Regions from separate parts of the Paenibacillus larvae subsp. larvae genome, predicted to be linked through region 2. Evidence: predicted binding sites of a transcription regulator. Region 2 holds the regulator's gene; each other region holds the start of a gene.
The links. Region 2 encodes Rex, which represses fermentation and respiration genes when NADH is low (regulators of the CRP and FNR family bind a similar motif). Its sites were predicted from a motif close to TTGTGAAATATTTCACAA; they were not measured.
Positions count from the first base shown of each region.

Region 1: a site for Rex is predicted at 3,152-3,169, ahead of BXP28_RS08395 (hemerythrin domain-containing protein). Genes of this name have one in related genera too.
Region 3: a site for Rex is predicted at 2,264-2,281, ahead of scfA (six-cysteine ranthipeptide SCIFF). Genes of this name have one in related genera too.

Region 1 is NZ_CP019687.1:1,621,762-1,628,063, reverse strand. Features, by position in the region: partial or broken gene nirB (nitrite reductase large subunit NirB) at 1-266, shown strand, start outside; gene BXP28_RS25045 (nitrite reductase (NAD(P)H) small subunit) at 291-476, shown strand; gene BXP28_RS25040 (Rieske (2Fe-2S) protein) at 473-628, shown strand; gene BXP28_RS08410 (Crp/Fnr family transcriptional regulator) at 795-1,517, opposite strand; gene mobA (molybdenum cofactor guanylyltransferase) at 1,738-2,349, shown strand; gene BXP28_RS08400 (hypothetical protein) at 2,492-2,695, opposite strand; gene BXP28_RS08395 (hemerythrin domain-containing protein) at 2,659-3,021, opposite strand; partial or broken gene adhE (bifunctional acetaldehyde-CoA/alcohol dehydrogenase) at 3,307-5,918, shown strand; gene pflB (formate C-acetyltransferase) at 6,044-6,302, shown strand, end outside.
Region 2 is NZ_CP019687.1:4,151,785-4,158,086, forward strand. Features, by position in the region: gene BXP28_RS24730 (hypothetical protein) at 1-316, shown strand, start outside; gene BXP28_RS24735 (tetratricopeptide repeat protein) at 238-510, shown strand; partial or broken gene dinG (ATP-dependent DNA helicase DinG) at 596-3,453, shown strand; gene BXP28_RS21705 (redox-sensing transcriptional repressor Rex) at 3,450-4,088, shown strand; gene BXP28_RS21710 (inorganic phosphate transporter) at 4,111-5,109, opposite strand; gene BXP28_RS21715 (DUF47 domain-containing protein) at 5,143-5,772, opposite strand; gene BXP28_RS21720 (amidohydrolase) at 6,100-6,302, shown strand, end outside.
Region 3 is NZ_CP019687.1:2,916,946-2,923,247, forward strand. Features, by position in the region: gene kynA (tryptophan 2,3-dioxygenase) at 480-1,271, opposite strand; gene scfA (six-cysteine ranthipeptide SCIFF) at 2,330-2,479, shown strand; gene BXP28_RS24460 (hypothetical protein) at 2,605-2,742, shown strand; gene scfB (thioether cross-link-forming SCIFF peptide maturase) at 2,690-3,988, shown strand; gene BXP28_RS15100 (DNA sulfur modification protein DndB) at 4,527-5,612, opposite strand; gene BXP28_RS15105 (hypothetical protein) at 5,619-5,813, opposite strand; partial or broken gene BXP28_RS25640 (ATP-binding protein) at 6,089-6,234, shown strand.

The sequences.
Region 1 (6,302 bases), 1.8 Mb from region 2:
ATGAAGAAGTAGTGGAAGTAACTCAGGGCTTTATACAATATTACAGGGAACAAGCGAACTATCTGGAACGGACCTCGGAATTTGTAGAGCGGATCGGATTGTCTAAGATCATAAAGGAAGTCGTTGACAACCGTGAGCAGAGATTGAAGCTGGTTGCACGTATGGAACTTGCCTTAAGTCAGGTAAAGGATCCATGGAAAGAAGTCATTGATTCCGGAAAAACCCGTAAGGATTTATATGAGCATGCCGTATTTCCGCAGTTCTGATCAAGATTGAAAGGAGTCGAGGATATGACGACGCATACTTCCTATTCTTTTGTAGAAGCAGGAACTTTGCAAGACTATATGCCCCGTCTGGAAAAAATCGTTCATATTGGACAAAAGGAGATTGCCGTATTCCGTTTAAGTGATGATCGGGTGTTTGCCCTGAATAATCAAAGCCCTCATAAAAAAGGGGGCCTCTTTGTGAAGGAATGATTTCAGGACATTATTTATTTGACCCTCTTTACGACTGGAAAATTGATTTAACAACCGGACTCGTACAAGCCCCCGATTCTGGACAGGTGCGGACTTACCCGGTTCTGGTAGAAGATAATAAAGTGAGGATTGGGTTCCCGGCAGAAACCTGAAGTTTGCGGATTAAGGACAAAGCTGCTTAAATCGGGTCAAACCTAAAAAAGGGGAGGCCCGGTTTCAGGCGGCTTTTTTTCGTATATTAGAAGGAGGCTTGGACTTCCGTAAGCCCATTAAAAAACGGTATCCTGAAAAGAAGGATACCGTTTTTGTGAGCGGACATCAAATCCGGCAAACGTCCAAGGGACAATTTTCACAATGACAAATTTGCTTAAGCTGTTCGATGTCCTTAATGAGAATGTAGCCTCCCTTCATTTCAAGAGCGTCTTTCTTTTTCAGATCACCGAACATGCGGTTTACACTTTCCCGGGTAGCCCCAATCATATCGGACAATTCAGAATGGGTAAGCTTTTTCGTGATTTTGATCGCATCCCCCTCTTTTTTGCCGAACGAATTTGAAAGGCGGATCAGTGTGGAACAGAGAGCACCCGGTTTCCCGTACATCATCATATCGCGGAATTTGGTCTGGGTTAGCCGATGCATAAGACCCATCCATTTCATAAATTCAATCGCAAGTTCCCCATGCTGCCAAATCAGCACTTCAAGATCCTGCTGCTGGACAACTCCTACGACACATTCTTCTATGGCTTCTGCTGTGAAAGCATGGCGGGACTGTTCGTATGGATCGATCTGCCCCAGCATATCGCCGTCCTGGAACATGTACAGGAGAAGTTCTTTTCCTTCATCAGTGGACTTGGTGACTTTCACACGGCCGCTTTTTATATAGTAAAGCTTATCGGCGACATCCCCTTCCCAGAAGAGGTAGGCACCAGGCTGAATTTTCTGTTCATACATAATCTCTTGGATTTTGGATAAGTTTGATTCCGTGAAACAGTTAGTATTTCTAGGTATATACTCGCATGTACAGGTTTGTCTCTCTTCCATCCGATATACCCTCCTTTAACATAATCTGTAAGTTTCACCGATATTATTACCTTTATTATATAGCATAGATCATACCTCAATTGTGACATTGATCACATTTTTAATCCCTGTACAGGCAGTTGACAAGAAATTGTGATATATTTTACAGAATTGTGCAGCTCTGTTTGGCTATACTGGGTGTAAATTTTAGTAATTATGCCTCGGAAGGGAGGGCAGCACAATGCTGAGTGGTGTTATCTTGGCCGGAGGGCCAAGCCGCAGGATGCAGAGTGTCGAGAAGGGATTACTGCCCATTAATCAGGAAAATCTGGTTCAGCGGCAAATTCGTTTGATGAAAGAGGTTTGTTCCGAAATTATTCTGGTTACGAATTCACCGCGCAAATATTTGCCTGTCTTGGGCAGTTCTGTCCGTATTATTACCGATTACATATCGGGTAATGGTCCTCTTTGCGGTATGCATGCAGCTTTCTCTTTATGCAAAAATGACCTCTTGTGGGTTGTCGGCTGTGATATGCCTTTCATCTCTCCAAAAGCTGTTCAGGTAATGCTGGAGAAGCATAGGACCAATCTATGGGATGCCATTATTCCTTTTATCCATAATAAGTATCATATGCTTCATGGTATATATCGCAAGCAGGTACTTAGAAGTATCTCTTCCTGCATAGAACAGGAGGAGTACGATTGTGAACAGCTTCTCCGATTGCTTCATATTAGAAGTATCGATGAGAGCTCCTTTCTTGCTGAAGGAGTAGATAACAGTTTTGTCGAGTCCATAAATACAAAGGAAGATTATATCCGCATCACCGACATGCTGCAAAGTGTACCCCATTGATGCATCGTTACATGGTTCAAACTTTAGCTTGCTCTCTTAAAGATTAGTTTATTAGTTATGTTATAAAGGTAAGAAAAAGCGAAGAAATCCTGCCTCCCGCGAAGAACCATTCTTCGCTTTTTTCATTGTACGTACATACCTGTCAGGAGTAAAAATGTTCTATATCAGTCAGCATTTGTTCAGACAACGGAAAAACCCATTCTTTTTCTTTCCGGATAAACTCCGTCAAAATGAAGTAAGTCTGCTGGACGTGTGATACTGCTTTCTTGGCTGTACATTCCTTCACAGATTCATCAGGAAGTTCCGCTACTATATCAATAAAATGCTGAAAATTGTCCATCGCCATTCTATATTCCTGCCGCATAACGGAGGTTGGCCCATTTTATCTCCCGTGTACAAATCAACAACCGGGTATAAAGTGGCCTCTTCCTTTTTGTTATGACGCATAAATCGGAAACGGAATTGTTCCACCAAATCTTTCAGACCTTCCAGTTTTACGGACCAATCCGGCACCTGTTCATCATACCCGATGCTTCTTGCCACAGCATGCAGTTCCTGAAGCTTAAGCAAGAGTTCATGATGTTCCTGCTTCATTTCCTCTAAAGATTCAGAAAGATGAACGTAAGGATCCATGACCTGCAATTCAGGGTTCCCGCACAAAGCTTGGTTCATAATTCTATCCTCCAGTCGTTTTCTATTATGTCGGCCATCATACCCGGCCTGTTTTTCTGATAAACATTTAGAGGGCTCCATATTAAAAGGCAGCAAAATTTAAGAAATAGCATAGAGAACAGGCTTAAGTATGTGAAAACAATCACAATTTATAAGAAAAAATTACCCTGCCTTAAAATACCTTAAATGAAGTTTTTGAGTCTATGATAAATGTCATAGTGAAAAAATACACAAAGTTTTAGACTAAGGGTGTCAGAAAAAATCGGATAAATGGAGGCGGAGCGAATGGCAGTTCAAACCAAAACAAATAAAAAAGAACTAACTGCACAGGAGCAAGTAAACCGACTGGTAGAAAACGCGCAAAAAGCCCATGAAGCGTTCATGGCGTATGATCAGCAACAGATTGATACCATTGTTCAGGAAATGGCGCTTGCCGGTTTGGACCAGCATATGGTCTTGGCCAAAATGGCTGTTGAAGAAACCGGGCGCGGTGTATATGAAGACAAAATTACAAAAAAACATTTTTGCAACTGAGTACATTCACAATTACATCAAGTATAACAAAACCGTCGGCGTGATCGAAGACAATGAGTTCGACAGCTACCAAAGTATTGCGGAACCTGTCGGGATTATTGCAGGTGTCACACCCGTAACGAATCCGACATCCACCACAATATTTAAAGCTTTGATCGCAATTAAAACCCGCAATCCCATTATTTTCGCTTTTCATCCTTCTGCTCAAAAATGCAGTGCGCAAGCGGCTAAGATATTGGCTGACGCGGCTGTCAAGTTCGGTGCTCCGGAACACTGTATTCAATGGATCGAAAATCCGTCCATGGAGGCAACCGGGGCCTTGATGAATCATCCGGGTGTAGCATTAGTTCTGGCTACCGGTGGTGCGGGAATGGTGAAATCCGCATACAGCACGGGTAAACCTGCTCTTGGCGTCGGTCCGGGTAATGTGCCTTGCTTTATCGAAAAATCGGCGGATCTGAATCAGGCGGTTAACGATTTGATCCTGTCCAAAACTTTTGATAATGGTATGATCTGCGCTTCCGAACAAGCGGTAATTATTGAGGAGCCCATCTTTGCCCAAGTGAAGCAAATGATGACTGCTCAGGGCTGTTACTTCTTGTCAAAAGAGGAGACAGAGAAATTAACCCGCCATGCTATGAATACGGAAAAATGTGCTGTGAACCCGGATATTGTCGGCCAGCCAGCCGTTAAAATTGCTCAGCTTGCCGGTATTCAAGTTCCGGAAGGAACCAAAATTCTGGTTGCGGAGCTGCAAGGGGTAGGACCTAAATATCCGCTTTCCGCCGAGAAATTGAGCCCGGTCCTCGCATGTTATAAAGTGAAGAACGCGGCCCAAGGTATCGAACGGGCAGCTGAAGTGGTTAACTTCGGAGGACTCGGACACTCGTCGGTCATTCATTCGAATAACGAGGAGATTATCAGCCAGTTTGCAAACAAGCTGAAAACATGCCGGATCATGGTAAATGCACCTTCCACTCATGGAGCCATCGGGGATATTTACAATTCCAATATTCCGTCACTGACTCTGGGCTGCGGATCTTACGGCAGAAATTCCACGTCTTCCAATGTAACGGCTGTTAACCTCATCAATGTGAAAAGGGTGGCGCGACGAACTGTGAATATGCAGTGGTTTAAAGTTCCTAACAAAATTTACTTTGAAAAAAATGCAGTATTTGGCCAAAATGCCGGATATCAGCCGTGTGGTTATTGTTACAGATCCTATGATGGTAAAGCTTGGCTATGTTGATCGAGTGGAGCACTATCTTCGTCAGCGCCGTAATCCGGTAGCTATCGAAGTACTCTACGATGTTGAACCGAATCCGTCCGTTGAGACTGTAGAACGCGGCACACAAATGATGAACAGCTTCCAGCCTGACTGCATCATTGCACTTGGCGGCGGTTCTTCCATGGATGCTGCTAAAGGAATGTGGTTGTTCTATGAATACCCGGATGTAACCTTCCATAGTTTGAAACAAAAATTCTTGGATATCCGCAAACGTACTTTTAAATATCCGAAACTTGGCCAAAAAGCTAAATTCGTAGCGATTCCAACCACTTCAGGAACAGGTTCCGAAGTCACTTCGTTTGCTGTTATCACAGATAAAAAGAATGGAAATACGAAATATCCGTTAGCAGACTATGAGCTTACACCTGATGTAGCAATTGTCGATCCCGAGTATGTTTATTCACTTCCGAAAACAGCAGTTGCTGATACGGGAATGGATGTGCTGACTCACGCTATCGAAGCGTACGTCTCCGTTATGGCCAATGATTATACAGACGGACTTGCTATCAAAGCCATTCAACTGGTATTTGAAAACCTGGAAAAATCAGAGCTGACAGGAGACAAGGTTGCCCGTGAAAAAATGCATAATGCTTCGACAATTGCAGGGATGGCATTCGCTAATGCGTTCTTGGGCATCAACCACAGCTTGGCTCACAAATGGGGCGGACAGTACCATACCGCACATGGACGTACCAATGCAATCCTGATGCCGCACGTGATCCGTTACAATGCGAAGAAACCGGCGAAATTCTCTTCGTTCCCGAAATACGATCACTTTAAAGCAGATGAGCGATATGCGGAAATTGCCCGTGTGCTTGGCCTTCCGGCTGGCACTACTGAAGAAGGGGTAAACAGCCTGATTCAAGCTATCCGCAAACTTAACAAAACCCTCGCTATTCCGGAATCTTTCCAACAGCAGGAGCCTAACATCGATCCGAAAGATTTTGAATCCCGTGTGGAATATTTGGCCGACCGTGCTTTTGAAGATCAATGTACAACGGCAAACCCCAAAATGCCGCTTGTATCCGAGCTTGTTGAAGTATACCGCAATGCTTTCTATGGCCTATTCGAATAAATAGAGATAAAGCAATTCTAAGATAACAAAGAGAGGGCGGGGGCTCACAGTCGGTGCCCCTGTCCTCCCATCTATAGCTGGCTCCTATTGCAGGCATTTCCCAAACAAATTAGGAGGTCATCCAAATGGCTATTGAAGAAAAAGAAGTAAAACAAGTTTCTCAGGATGCTTGGCGTTCGTTTAAAAAAGGTACCTGGATGAAAGAAATCGATGTGAATAACTTCATCGAAGAAAACATCACACCTTACCATGGCAATGAAGATTTCCTTGCCGGCGCCACAGAGAATACGGCAAAACTTTGGAAAATCGTTTCCGAGTTAACCAAAAAAGAACGTGAAAACGGCGGGGTTCTGGATGTTGATGTCAACACTCCTTCCACCATTA
Region 2 (6,302 bases):
GGAGTCGAAAACAGCCACAGGGGCTGCCAAACAAGAGCTTGAAGAACAGTTGACCGCCTTAAAAGCAATGAGTGATGAGTGCATTGAACAATGGCTGCTGTTTGAAGAGAAGCTCTCGCAATTCGTCCATAGCGCAACAATGAAAACTCCAACCCTTCATCAAGATCTATTGGAATTAGACTGGACAGGGAAACAATCCGAAGAATTTCTGCGGGGCAGGGTTATTTTAAACTATACATGTATAGACAGGCCATTCAAGAGTTTGAAAAACTTGTTCAAAAAGAGCCGGACTTTCTGCTTGCCCGAATTTATTTAGCTATGGGTTATTTAAAACAGGGAGAGTTGCCTGAAGCAAAAAGACATTTCCAGCTGCTTGCCCCTCTGGTTGATAATGCTCAAATGAAGGCCATTACTTATAATGCCCTTGGTTGTATTCAATTTTCCAGCAAGCATTTGAGTACTTCAAAAAAGCTTACAGCGCTGACCCGTCTATTGTGGAACCTCTTCTGAATTTGGAAGAATAACAGCTATCCCTTTTTCGTTCATAATTTGGTATGCTAAAGAGAAGAAGGAAGAAGGGATGGAAACTACAGGAATGAAATTTGCGGTATTAGATTTTGAAACCACCGGAACAAGCACTACCGATACGATTATCCAGGTCGGTCTTGTCATTATAGATGAATTCGATATTACAGACAGGTATACTTCCCTTGTGAATCCAGGGGTACGTATACCTTCTTCTATTACATCCCTTACCGGCATTACGGATGAAATGGTGGAGAATGCTCCTTCAGTGGAAAAAGTAATGGCGGATTTATACCCGCTGTTGTCTGATTGTGTCCTTGTGGCCCATCATGCCTCATTTGACCACGCCTTTTTACAGCGTTCCCTAACGAAAGCCGGGTATCCTCCTTTTACAGGAAGGGTACTCGATACAATCGATGCTTTAAGGGTTGCATTCCCTTCCCTTGGCAGTTTTCAGCTGGGGCATGTGTGCAGTTTGTTTGGAATAGAACATGAAAACCCGCATCAGGCAAATTGTGATGCCCAGGTAACAGCAGAGCTGTGGATTCGCATTATGCAGAAGCTATTTGGACTTCCTTTGCTTACTATTCAGAGAATTAGCCAGATCCTGGATCCGAATGTTAGTGACCTGGGTTGGTTTATTAATGAGATCCGCGCTTATAAAGAGCTTCACACGGCTGAGGATGAAGAAACTTACCGTTATTATCGGCAATTTGCCTTAAATGTCGATGACTGGGGGAAAGAAGAGCCTGTACGGGATGAACAGGATGTTCTTAATCTGGGAACATTTGATGAATATATGCAGCAGGTAAATGATTCCTTCAAAAAGGTCTTTCCTAACTATGAAGCTAGAGAAGCACAGCAACAGATGATTCACGAAGTAGCTTCTGCTTTTGAAGATACTAAACATTTGATGATCGAGGCAGGAACGGGTACCGGCAAAACATTGGGATATCTGATTCCGGCTCTTTATTACGGGATTAAGCATGAAGAAAAAATAGTTGTCAGTACACATACAATTAATCTTCAGGAACAGCTAAGAGAAAGGGATATTCCGCTTCTTCACCATATTTTGCCAATTGGGTTTACGGCTTCTGTTCTTAAAGGAAGAAGTCATTATTTGTGTCTTCGCAAATTTGAGAATAAAATGAATATCAGAGATTATGATCCCGGGAAGGAAGATACGCTTACGGCAGCCCAAATGACAGTCTGGCTTAATGAGACAGAGCGGGGGAAGATGAGGAGCTTTATTTTGGTAACCGGGGGATGTCTTTTTGGCATCAGGTTTCCAGTGATGCAGATTCCTGTATGAACAGGCATTGTCCGTGGTTCAGGAAATGTTTTTATCATAGAGCCAGATATGAAGCAGGTGAATCCGATGTTGTCATTACAAACCATTCTCTGCTGCTCACAGATACAAAAGCTGAGAATCGGCTCCTTCCTTCTTATAAACATCTGATTCTGGATGAGGCTCATCATTTTGAAGATGTAGCCGGGAAGCATTTGGGTACGGATCTTCATTATATGGGGCTGGCCAACCAGCTCTCACAGCTATACAAAGACAGCCATTCAGGGCAGCTGCCCATGCTGTTATCCCGGTTTTACGGAATACAGAACGACAAAATCACAGTTAGCTTACAGGCAGTTGAACGGATTAGTGAACGGATTGTGGATGCCAAAGAGGAATGGGACCGTTTAACGGAGAAAATGTATGAATGGCTTTCCGGAAACCATGAATCTTCCGGAGCTGAAACCGGCCAGCTCATCATTCGGGTTAAAGAGGATGTTCTTCCTGACAATTGGCATGAGTTTGCAGAAATTGAGGAAAATTTGCTTCTCGCGCTTCAGGACATTCATAAGAAATTGGACCAGCTCATCCAAGAGTTAAAAGAGGTTCAAGATGAATATGACCTGCAAAGCATATTGACCGACCTTGGGGGGATATCCAAAGAGATTGCCCAATACAAGCAAAATATACGATTTTTTATGAAACGGGAAGATCAGGATTTTGTATATTGGCTAGAAGCGAATACTTACACCAAAAGCCGGTCCGTCCAGCTTGTATGCGTCCCCCTTGATGTAAGTCCCTTGCTGCGTGACCTGATATTTGATACCAAAGATAGTGTTATCATGACATCCGCTACATTATCTGTGAACAAATCTTTTAGCTATTCTTTGGGAATGTTTGGTCTAGAATCTCCGGAAGAAGGGCAAGAGAAAGCTAAACTGAGAACGGTTATGCTGCCTTCGACGTTTAACTACAGACAACAAGCTTTAGTGATGATACCGCGTGATTTTCCGGGTATACGGGGCAGGCAGGGGGAAGCCCTTTTTGTTGAGGCTCTCATTCATTCACTGATGGAAGTGGCTATAACAACTAGAGGCAGAATGCTGGTGCTTTTTACGTCGAACCGGATGTTGAAAGATACGCATAAGGAGCTTAAAGAAAAACTCAGGCCTTATGGTATTGAAGTCCTGGGCCAAGGTGTAGATACCGGTAACAGAAGCAAACTGACCAGGCTATTTCAAGAAAGTGAAGCCTGTGTACTGCTGGGGACCAGTTCATTTTGGGAAGGGGTGGATATCCCTGGGCAAGCTCTGACCTGTCTGGCTATTGTGAGGCTTCCTTTCCAACCTCCAAATCATCCATTGGTTGAAGCCAAAAGTGAGAAATTGAAGAAAATGAATCAGAACCCATTCATCAAATTATCCGTACCTCAAGCGGTCATCAGGTTTAAACAAGGTTTTGGCCGGCTTGTGCGGACAGCAACAGACAAAGGGATCGTCATCCTGTATGATACTCGTGTAATAGAAACCCAATATGGCAAATATTTCCTATATTCATTGCCAGGGCCTAAAATGGAGCACATGACAAGAACACAAATTGTGCCAAGAATTGAAGAATGGATGGGAGAGAAGCAGGAATGAAGACGGAAAAAATATCTGAAGCCGTCGTTCGGCGATTGCCGATTTATTTACGGTACTTGAACGAATTAGCCATAAAGAATGTAATGACTGTTTCGTCTCAGGACCTGGGCCAGAAATTGGATCTGAACCCGGCGCAAATCCGCAAGGATCTAGCTTACTTTGGTGAATTCGGCAAGAAGGGGATCGGGTATGATGTTGCTTATCTGATTGAAAAAATTCGGCAGATTCTAAATCTGGACAAACAAAACCCAGTAGTGCTGGTAGGCGCCGGTAACCTTGGGCGTGCATTATCTAATTATAACGTCTATTTGAGCGATCAGATGAAGATTGTAGCGGTGTTTGATGCTTCGCCGGGCAAAATCGGTCAAACCATCAATAATTTACAGGTGAAACCGATGGAAGACCTGATTCCAACAGTTAGAAAACTGGGGGTTCGGATTGGGATTATTACCGTTCCGGCTTCGGAAGCGCAAAATGTAGCGAATCAATTCATTGAAGCAGGTGTGGAAGCTATCCTGAACTTTGCTCCAATCATTATTAAAGTTCCACCGGAAGTACGTGTCCATAATGCGGATTTCACAGCCGATCTTCAAAGTCTCGCTTATTATCTGGTAGAAAAAAACACCGAAGCTTAATAGCTTCGGTGTTTTTAAGTCTTTATACAAAAAATTTAAACATGAGCATGTAGATCAGATAGGCAATCGCAATACTGATTGGAATTGTAATTACCCAAGTAACAAGCATCCGCTTAACTGTTCCCCATTTTACATCATGCAAACGCATGACACTACCTGTTCCGATAATGGACGAAGAAATAACATGAGTGGTAGAAAGCGGCATTCCCATAGCTGTTGAGGCCTGAATAATGGCGGACGATGTTAAATCAGACGCAAAGCCGTTAATCGGTTCGATCTTGATAATTTTTGAACCGACGGTTTTAATAATCCTCATTCCGCCAATTGATGTTCCAAGCCCCATGGCCGTTGCCGCAGCCAGTTTAACCCACAGAGGTACGTCCAATGTATCTTGTAAACCGGCAGCGACGAGTCCAAAAACAATAATCCCCATAGCTTTTTGGGCATCGTTACCGCCATGTGAAAAGGACAGAAGCCATGCCGATAAGATTTGGAAAAAACGGAAAACACGGTTTAACTTCGAACGGGATTTGTTACCGCTTAGAATGATGAGGCGTTTAATCACCGTCATAATCATGTAACCAGCCACGAATGCAATGACCGGGGAAAGGATAAGGATCAGTACAATCTTGCCGAAACCTCCCCAATTAAGGGCCCCTGCACCAGCACCGGCCATGACAGCACCAGCAAGAGCACCGATCAGGGTATGGGAGGATGATGAAGGGATTCCATAATACCAGGTGAGAAGGTTCCAGATAATTGAAGCGAGAAGAGCCGCGATAACAACATAAACACCGTTCTCAATATCAGCAGGGTTGGCGATGCTTCCCCCGACGGTTTTAGCAACTTCCGAGGAGAAAATGGCCCCGAGGAAGTTTAGGATTGCAGCACTCAAAATCGCAAAACGCGGTTTCATGGCTCTGGTCGAAATTGAAGTGGCAACAGCATTTGCTGTATCATGAAAGCCATTAATAAAATCAAATGCCAGGGCAAGCGCTACAATAAAGAATAAAGTGATCATGTTTGCCTCCTAATGTTACAGCTGGGCTTTCGCTTATGAGTAGCGCAGAACTACGCTTTCAAGAATATTCGCGACATCTTCACAGACATCGGTTGTTTCTTCAAGGCGTTCATAGAGTTCTTTCAAGTTGAAATCATCATACGGATCCCGGCGGTTTGTGAAAATTTCACGAATTCCCTCTCTCATCAAGCGGTCACCTTCGTTTTCGAGGCTGTTAACTTCCACCGTATGTTGCTTAATTGAATTGTATTTTTTCTTGGATAGCAGCTTAAAGGCTTCAAGCAAATGTTCACAAGCTTTTACGATTACTTCTGTAAATTCCTGCATGTACTTATCGATCGTTTGAATATTCAAATAATCAAAGCGGGCAGCTGTTGCTTCAATTCCGTCAATCACATCGTCAAGATTGGAAGCTAGTTCCATGATATCTTCACGGTCGATAGGAGTAATAAACACTTTGTCTAATTCACGGAAAATTTCGTGAGTGATTTGGTCTCCTTTAGTTTCCATATCCTTGATGTTTTGAAAAAAATCAGCAGGGAGCTTATTGCCCAACAGAGCATCGCGGAACATGATCGCCGCTTGATGTGTGTTATCGGCAGATTTCACGAGTAAGCCCAGAAAATCGACTTCATCTCGTTTGCTGTTGAAAATGGATACCATAGTCTTAAGTGCCTCCTAATTGTAGTGAATACCTTATTTCCGTATAGATTTAAATTACAATTCAATTAGCAATTTGCACATGTCTTGTATATTCGAATGAAGGATGCAAAGTGCGTATGTAGAAAATTGTAGCTTAAACTCACAAAAAATAAAATAGCATAACACAGATAAAGAAAGCAATGAACTTTTTGACGCTGGCCACCCTTGATTTTGACATAGGGAAGATGTAGAGTGAAAATGAAGATATACCGAGCGTTTTCGTCCCCATGTAGACGGACGAAGTCGTTCCCGTTTGTATAAAACCAAGGTGGAGAAGAGGTTATGGCTTTGGCAAAAAAAATTGTCATTACTGACGGGTTTTTTTTGACTCTAAAAGAGCAATGTCCCGTTCTGGAAGGGTCCATGATTATAGAGGAAGACCGAATTATTTATATAGGAGAAAATCCGTCTCCTCAAGATCTTGAACAAGCAGATGAAATCATTTCTGGTATAGGTAAACTGTTTATGCCCGGACTGGTAAACACTCACGG
Region 3 (6,302 bases), 1.2 Mb from region 2:
TAAAAGGCTCTACAGCAAACATAGTGGTTGAAAACATTATGAAATGAAGCTTAAGAAATAAAAAAACATCTGTACATTCCGTAAGATGTGTTTAATCCGTCAAGTAGGAATAACAGGATACATAACCAGTATACCGATCTTTTTCTTGATTTTCCAGAAATATAAACTAATTTTGGAAAATAATGAACACACCCCTTCCTATGAAATTACTCCTGTTTCAAGAAACAGGCTTGCCTGATTTGCCGATTTATTGGTTTTGTGATTCAAAAAACCAATTTCCTCAAACTTCTCAATTTGCTGTCATGCCGCATAATAGAAGCCTGATTACCGGTATAAGCAAGTAAATATCGAGTAAAGCTGTATGCGGAAGCAGGCCATTTTGAATATGACCTGCTTCTGTACTCATTTATTCTTTTGTCGCTTTGTCGACAATAAGAAGAATCACGTTGTTGGCTATATACGTTAAGCCGGCTGACTGTTTACATTTTTGTTCGAAGGTTCCACAGTTCGGGGAATAGGTTTTGCTCCAGTACCTTTTTTAAATAAGATACTCCTGAAGTTCCGCCGGTCCCTACTTTGCTTCCAATAATTCGTTCGACGGTCCCCATATGCTTCGCTTGCCAAAACTGATGTTGGCTCGCGATATCCATTAGCTTTTCAGCTAATTCGTAGAGTTCCCAGTACTGTTCTGTCTGTTTGTACACCGTTAACCAAGCTTGCTCTACACTTGCATTCGGTTGATACTTTTTCGAAAAATCCCGATCCAGCATATCGGAATCAATGGACAATCCCGCTACAGCCAAGGCTTGAATGGCTGCATCATAAAGACTGGGTGCATGTGCGGCTTTTGCTAATTGTTGGTACAATTCCGACTGATGCTCAAATATCGCCAACTTTTGAGTATTTTTATTTCCTAGTGCAAATTCAATCAAACGATACTGATACGATTGAAACCCGGATGATTGCCCTAATTGATTTCTGAATTCCATATATTCTGCTGGGGTTAATGTTACGAGCACGTTCCATGACTGAATTAATTGCTCTTGTATTTTAGATACCCGGGTTAAGATTTTAAACGCTTTTTGCAAATGGTTACTTTGGATATAGGAAATGACCGCATTAATTTCATGCAGCATTAACTTCATCCACAGTTCACTCGCTTGATGGATAATTATAAACAACATTTCATCATGATGTCCGGAGAGTTGATGTTGGCTAGAGAGGAGCCGATCCAAATATAAATAGTCTCCATACGTCATCGAATGTCTCATTTCTGCTGGTTGATTCGTTAGATGTGTTTCATCTAACTTCTCAATTGTATTGTTTGTGGCTGTCATTTTGGTTTGCTCCCCTTTCTTTACTTTAGGTAATTTTTTTAAGACAGCACGAGTCGGACTTGCATCGGCCTCACTTAGAGAAAGGGGGAGGGCAATGAACTCATAATCACCGGCATCAATGTGATCCAATACTAGCCCCTCTAAAATCGAGATATCCGCATGTGATAATTGATGATGGACGAGAAGAGTTTTGCTTTCAATCGGATCTACAGATGGAAGATCAAATCCGATGAGACGGATACCTTTGTCCGACAAGTAGCCGATTGCCTGAGGATCCATGTAAGGGATAGAAACCGGAAATACGGTTCGGTCTGGCCAAGCGTCTGTCCGAATTAAGAGCCGCGTTACGCCATCGAGGTCGAAACTGGACAATTCCTTAATGCCGATTACGGATTTATTGGGAATTCGAATGACACGCGCTTGCCCTATAAACACGTCAAGATATTAACATTTCTCCTACCTATCGCAAATTTGAACATTGCCTTTCAGAAGTCGTCTCTCCAGATTGATGACCAGAAACTGAAGGGCGATGACGGTCAAACTGGATTCGGCGCCACGAACACGAATGCGACCCAGTCCCAATTTACGCTTGCCTTCCTTTTTTTAAGGCTAAATTAAGTCTCTTTGTTATATTCCAAGATGGCAGACAAATATTACACGGAAAACCCGGATAAAGAAAGATACATACGAAACCATAAAGGTACACTTCTTGGTAACATCAACCTTGAAATGCTACAATAAAACTCCTACTCATTATTCTTCTGTCGGCTTGTCGACAATAAGAAGAATCACGTTGTTGGACCCTCAAGACCCTTCACATCACGATAAAAAAAGAGCTGCACAATTGAGTGAATTTCCGCAGCAACAAAACATCACGAAATGATTGACGTGAACCAAAGCTGTTGTTAAAATTATTAATGGAATTAATGTGAAATTATTCACAATAATTGAACTTGTTTCTTAAAAGATATTTTTAAAAGGAGTTATTTATTATGAAAAGAATCGTAACACTAAGCACCCGTAAACTGACAGATACAATAAAATATGGCGGATGTGGTGCATGTCAAACATCTTGCCAATCAGCCTGCAAAACGTCTTGCGGAGTTGCAAATCAAAAATGCGAAAACATAATGAACAGATAAACCAAGAAACGTACCGCCCAACTGCTTTCCGGATGGGCGGCCATTTTTATCTCACATCAGCAGGAAGTAAACGTCTCATAAACGGAGGTTTTACTTTATAAATAAAAGGAGCTTGATTATCAAGTATGATTCATCAATATAAACTAAACGGATACAACATCGTACTCGATACCTACAGCGGATCGGTACATGTTGTCGACGATCTCGCCTATGAAATCATCGCCCTTTATGAGACTACTAATGCTGGAAAAATACGTACATGATTCCAATATCTCTGAGAAGGACATTCGGGAAACAATTGCCGATATCGAAGAGCTAAAAAATGATGGGGAACTCTTTACTGAGGATGAATATAAGAATCTCTCAATGGATTTAAAAAATCGCCAAACTTATGTAAAGGCCCTCTGCCTCAACGTCGCACATACATGTAACCTGTCATGTGAATACTGCTTTGCCAGCCAAGGAAAATACAACGGAAGCAGAGCGATCATGAGCTATGAGGTTGGCAAAAGAGCTATCGATTACCTATTGGAAAACTCCGGTCACCACCGAAACCTCGACGTTGATTTCTTTGGCGGAGAACCGCTTATGGCCTGGAAAGTTGTTAAACAAATTGTCGCTTACGCAAGAAGCAAAGAAAAAGAGTACAAAAAAACTTTTCGCTTCACCTTTACTACAAATGGTATGTTATTAAACGATGAGGTCACCGATTTCTTGAATGAGGAAATGTACAATGTCGTATTGAGCCTTGATGGAAGAAAACAAGTTCACGATCACCTTCGTAAAACAGTAACCGGAAAGGGAAGCTACGATTATATCGTTCCGAAGTTCCAGGAATTCGTTGAAAAGCGTGGAGATAAAGAATATTATGTGCGTGGGACTTATACCCGCAACAACGTTGACTTCACCAATGACATTTTTCATATCGCAGATCTTGGCTTCGACAAAATCTCGATGGAACCCGTCATCTGTGATCCCCGGGAACCCTATGCGCTTACCGCAGAAAACCTTCCAGATATATATAACCAGTACGAAATTCTCGCCAAGGAAATGCTGAAACGTGGGGAAGAGGGCAATGGCTTCACCTTCTACCATTACATGCTTGACCTCTCAGAAGGCCCCTGCATCCAAAAGAGAATTTCCGGCTGCGGCTCAGGAACCGAATATCTCGCTGTCACACCATGGGGCGAACTCTTCCCTTGCCACCAGTTCATCGGGAATAACGAATACAAGATAGGAAACATCTGGGATGGGATTACAAAACAAGAGACGCAGTGCCAATTTAAAGAGAGCAGCTGCTACTCGAAGCCGAAATGCCAGGACTGCTGGGCGAAACTTTACTGCAGTGGCGGTTGCCCTGCTAACGCGCTGCACGCAACAGGGTCCATCAATGGAATCTACGATTTCAGTTGTGACATCTTCCGCAAGAGGGTAGAATGTTCCATGATGGTGAAAGTGGCCGAATCCATGAGAGCTATGAAAAAAAACATACAATCCACAGCTCAATAAACATAAAGAGATTATAAGAGGCTGAGACATAAGTCGAAATTTGATTTATGCTCAGCCTCTTTGAAGAAATTCCACTTCTTTATATATACTCAAAATCCCTTTGATTTATTTAATGGTAAAACCTGTTGCTCCACTCTTTCATACCCTGTAATGATTTTAACTACGATCAAAACCAATTCATTCCTCATTTTCCTCCATTTTTTCTCGTCTAATCTTTCCATATGCTCTCGTTTTTCACCAGGAATTCATATGCCGCTATTATCATGTAAATGCGGATTAATATATAAGCATCAACAGGTTAAGGGAATTTTTGAATTCATAAAATAGCTCCTCTTCACTAGTCTTTAATCAATAATATGAGTTCCTGATTCCTTAAACCTCTTTTAACATATGTTCTTTTCACTATATAAAAGACCCCTTGGTTCATCATAACCAAAGGGGGAAAGCTTCGCAATTTTTCAAAACATCGTATTCTTTTTTATAAACGGTTCGATTTTATTTCAAAGTTATGTCTTGATAGTTTGGACTTTCTTTTAAATTAAGACAGAACATCAGTTAAATACTCAGCAATTGCATCTTGAAATTTTAAATCTATAGTCTTAAATTCCGTACTTTGGCCTCTTTGTGCCACTTGTAAAAACGGTTTCCAAGAAGAATCCTCAACTGACCAATCTATTAAAGTAAGTGTTTCTAAAAAATCGTCTAAATCATGATGGAAAAGAAAACCATCATTTTGAGCAACTACAATTTTTCGGTTTAAATAAATAGCCAACGCATTCAATACTGCCTCATGACCTAATACATATTTCTTTACATTTCCCGGTTCCCGAGGGAAAATTGAATTTGAATTTAAATCTGAATATAAATTATAAAATAGTCTTTCTAAAAAATTTAACACTGAATCATAATTCTCTTTAATGAGTTGTTCATTACTATTACTTAATGTTGGTTTTCCGAAAAGTAATAGACTAAGGAAAGTTTTTAGTCTGGTCATTGAAGTTAAATTTTTATTTTTTGGTCTTGCTAATCTCGATTTATTCGTCTCGACCCCTAATGATTGTAAAGATTCGGAAATTGAAAGTATATCTTTTGCTAAAATATTTAATATATCTCTGCTGTCGTATGATGTCGTTAATGACATTGATACTTTTTTTGCATTTGAGTTAATAGAAGTAAATAACTCTCTTTGCTCCGCTTTATCTAAATTAATATAAAGTTGTAAAGTAAGCATGCTATCAAGTATTTTTACCTTTCTTATATCACTCTCCTTCATTGTACTTAAATATCTTTCTAACCCTGTAATACGATGCTGACCATCTATTATCACTAACTTTTCATTGGGATAAATAGTTAATGCTGAATTTTCTTCATCGTAATTAAATTCTTTTAGTTGTATATTACACATTATTGCAGGGAAATATATCCCTAAGTTACTTTCAAAAGTGTCAATATATTTTTCAATTTTAGGTATTCTATTGATATTTATATCTCTATTCACTTCACTATCTATCAAGTAAATTTTTAATAAATTCTTCACCTTTATTTGAGTAGTCATTAGCCCTTTTGTAGGCTGACGCTCATCAATTGGAAGAACCGTACCCTTCAATTTTAAAAATTGTTTCATTTCATTTCACCCCTTTTTAGAAAAGTTAAGTAAATGCTGATCAATAATCTCCCTTTGAACTGACTTATCAATTTCAATGAATTTTAAAATTTCATTTACAGTACATTGAATTGATACTACACATTTACCGAATTGTTGCCCTTGAGTGGCTTTAAATGTAGTAAAGTTTTTCTTTTGCCCAATGGCAGTAAAATTAATCATTTAACTCCCTCCGTTTTACAATTTACTATTTATGGTACATATTGTATCGCTTTTTTTAGCACATTTTAATCAAAATAACAATTTTACGTTTTCCTTTTTTCAAAATGGCAAATTTAATCTTTCAATCAAAGATCTTTCAAAATCAGACATTGCTCTAAGTTCTATCTTACAACATACATTTTGTTAACTTACGGTTGCAGTTATGTAGTGCATTTCGTTTAAACAATACCCGTCTCAACTCTATGGACGTCCAATCACTATACCTATGAACGACAGGTGATCCGGCGATTACAACCGCCATCCTCGTCCGGATTTTGCAAAAAAGCGAGTGATAACGTTGAGCGGAGACAGCTTCCGTCTCAAACATCGGGAAACCATTTTTAGTAACATCTGGGTGTATTATTTAGCGGAATCTTCTTAAAGGTACTTGACGGTTACAGTTGTCTTGATATCCAATATTCCAATAATTGAATATAAATCACTAAACTA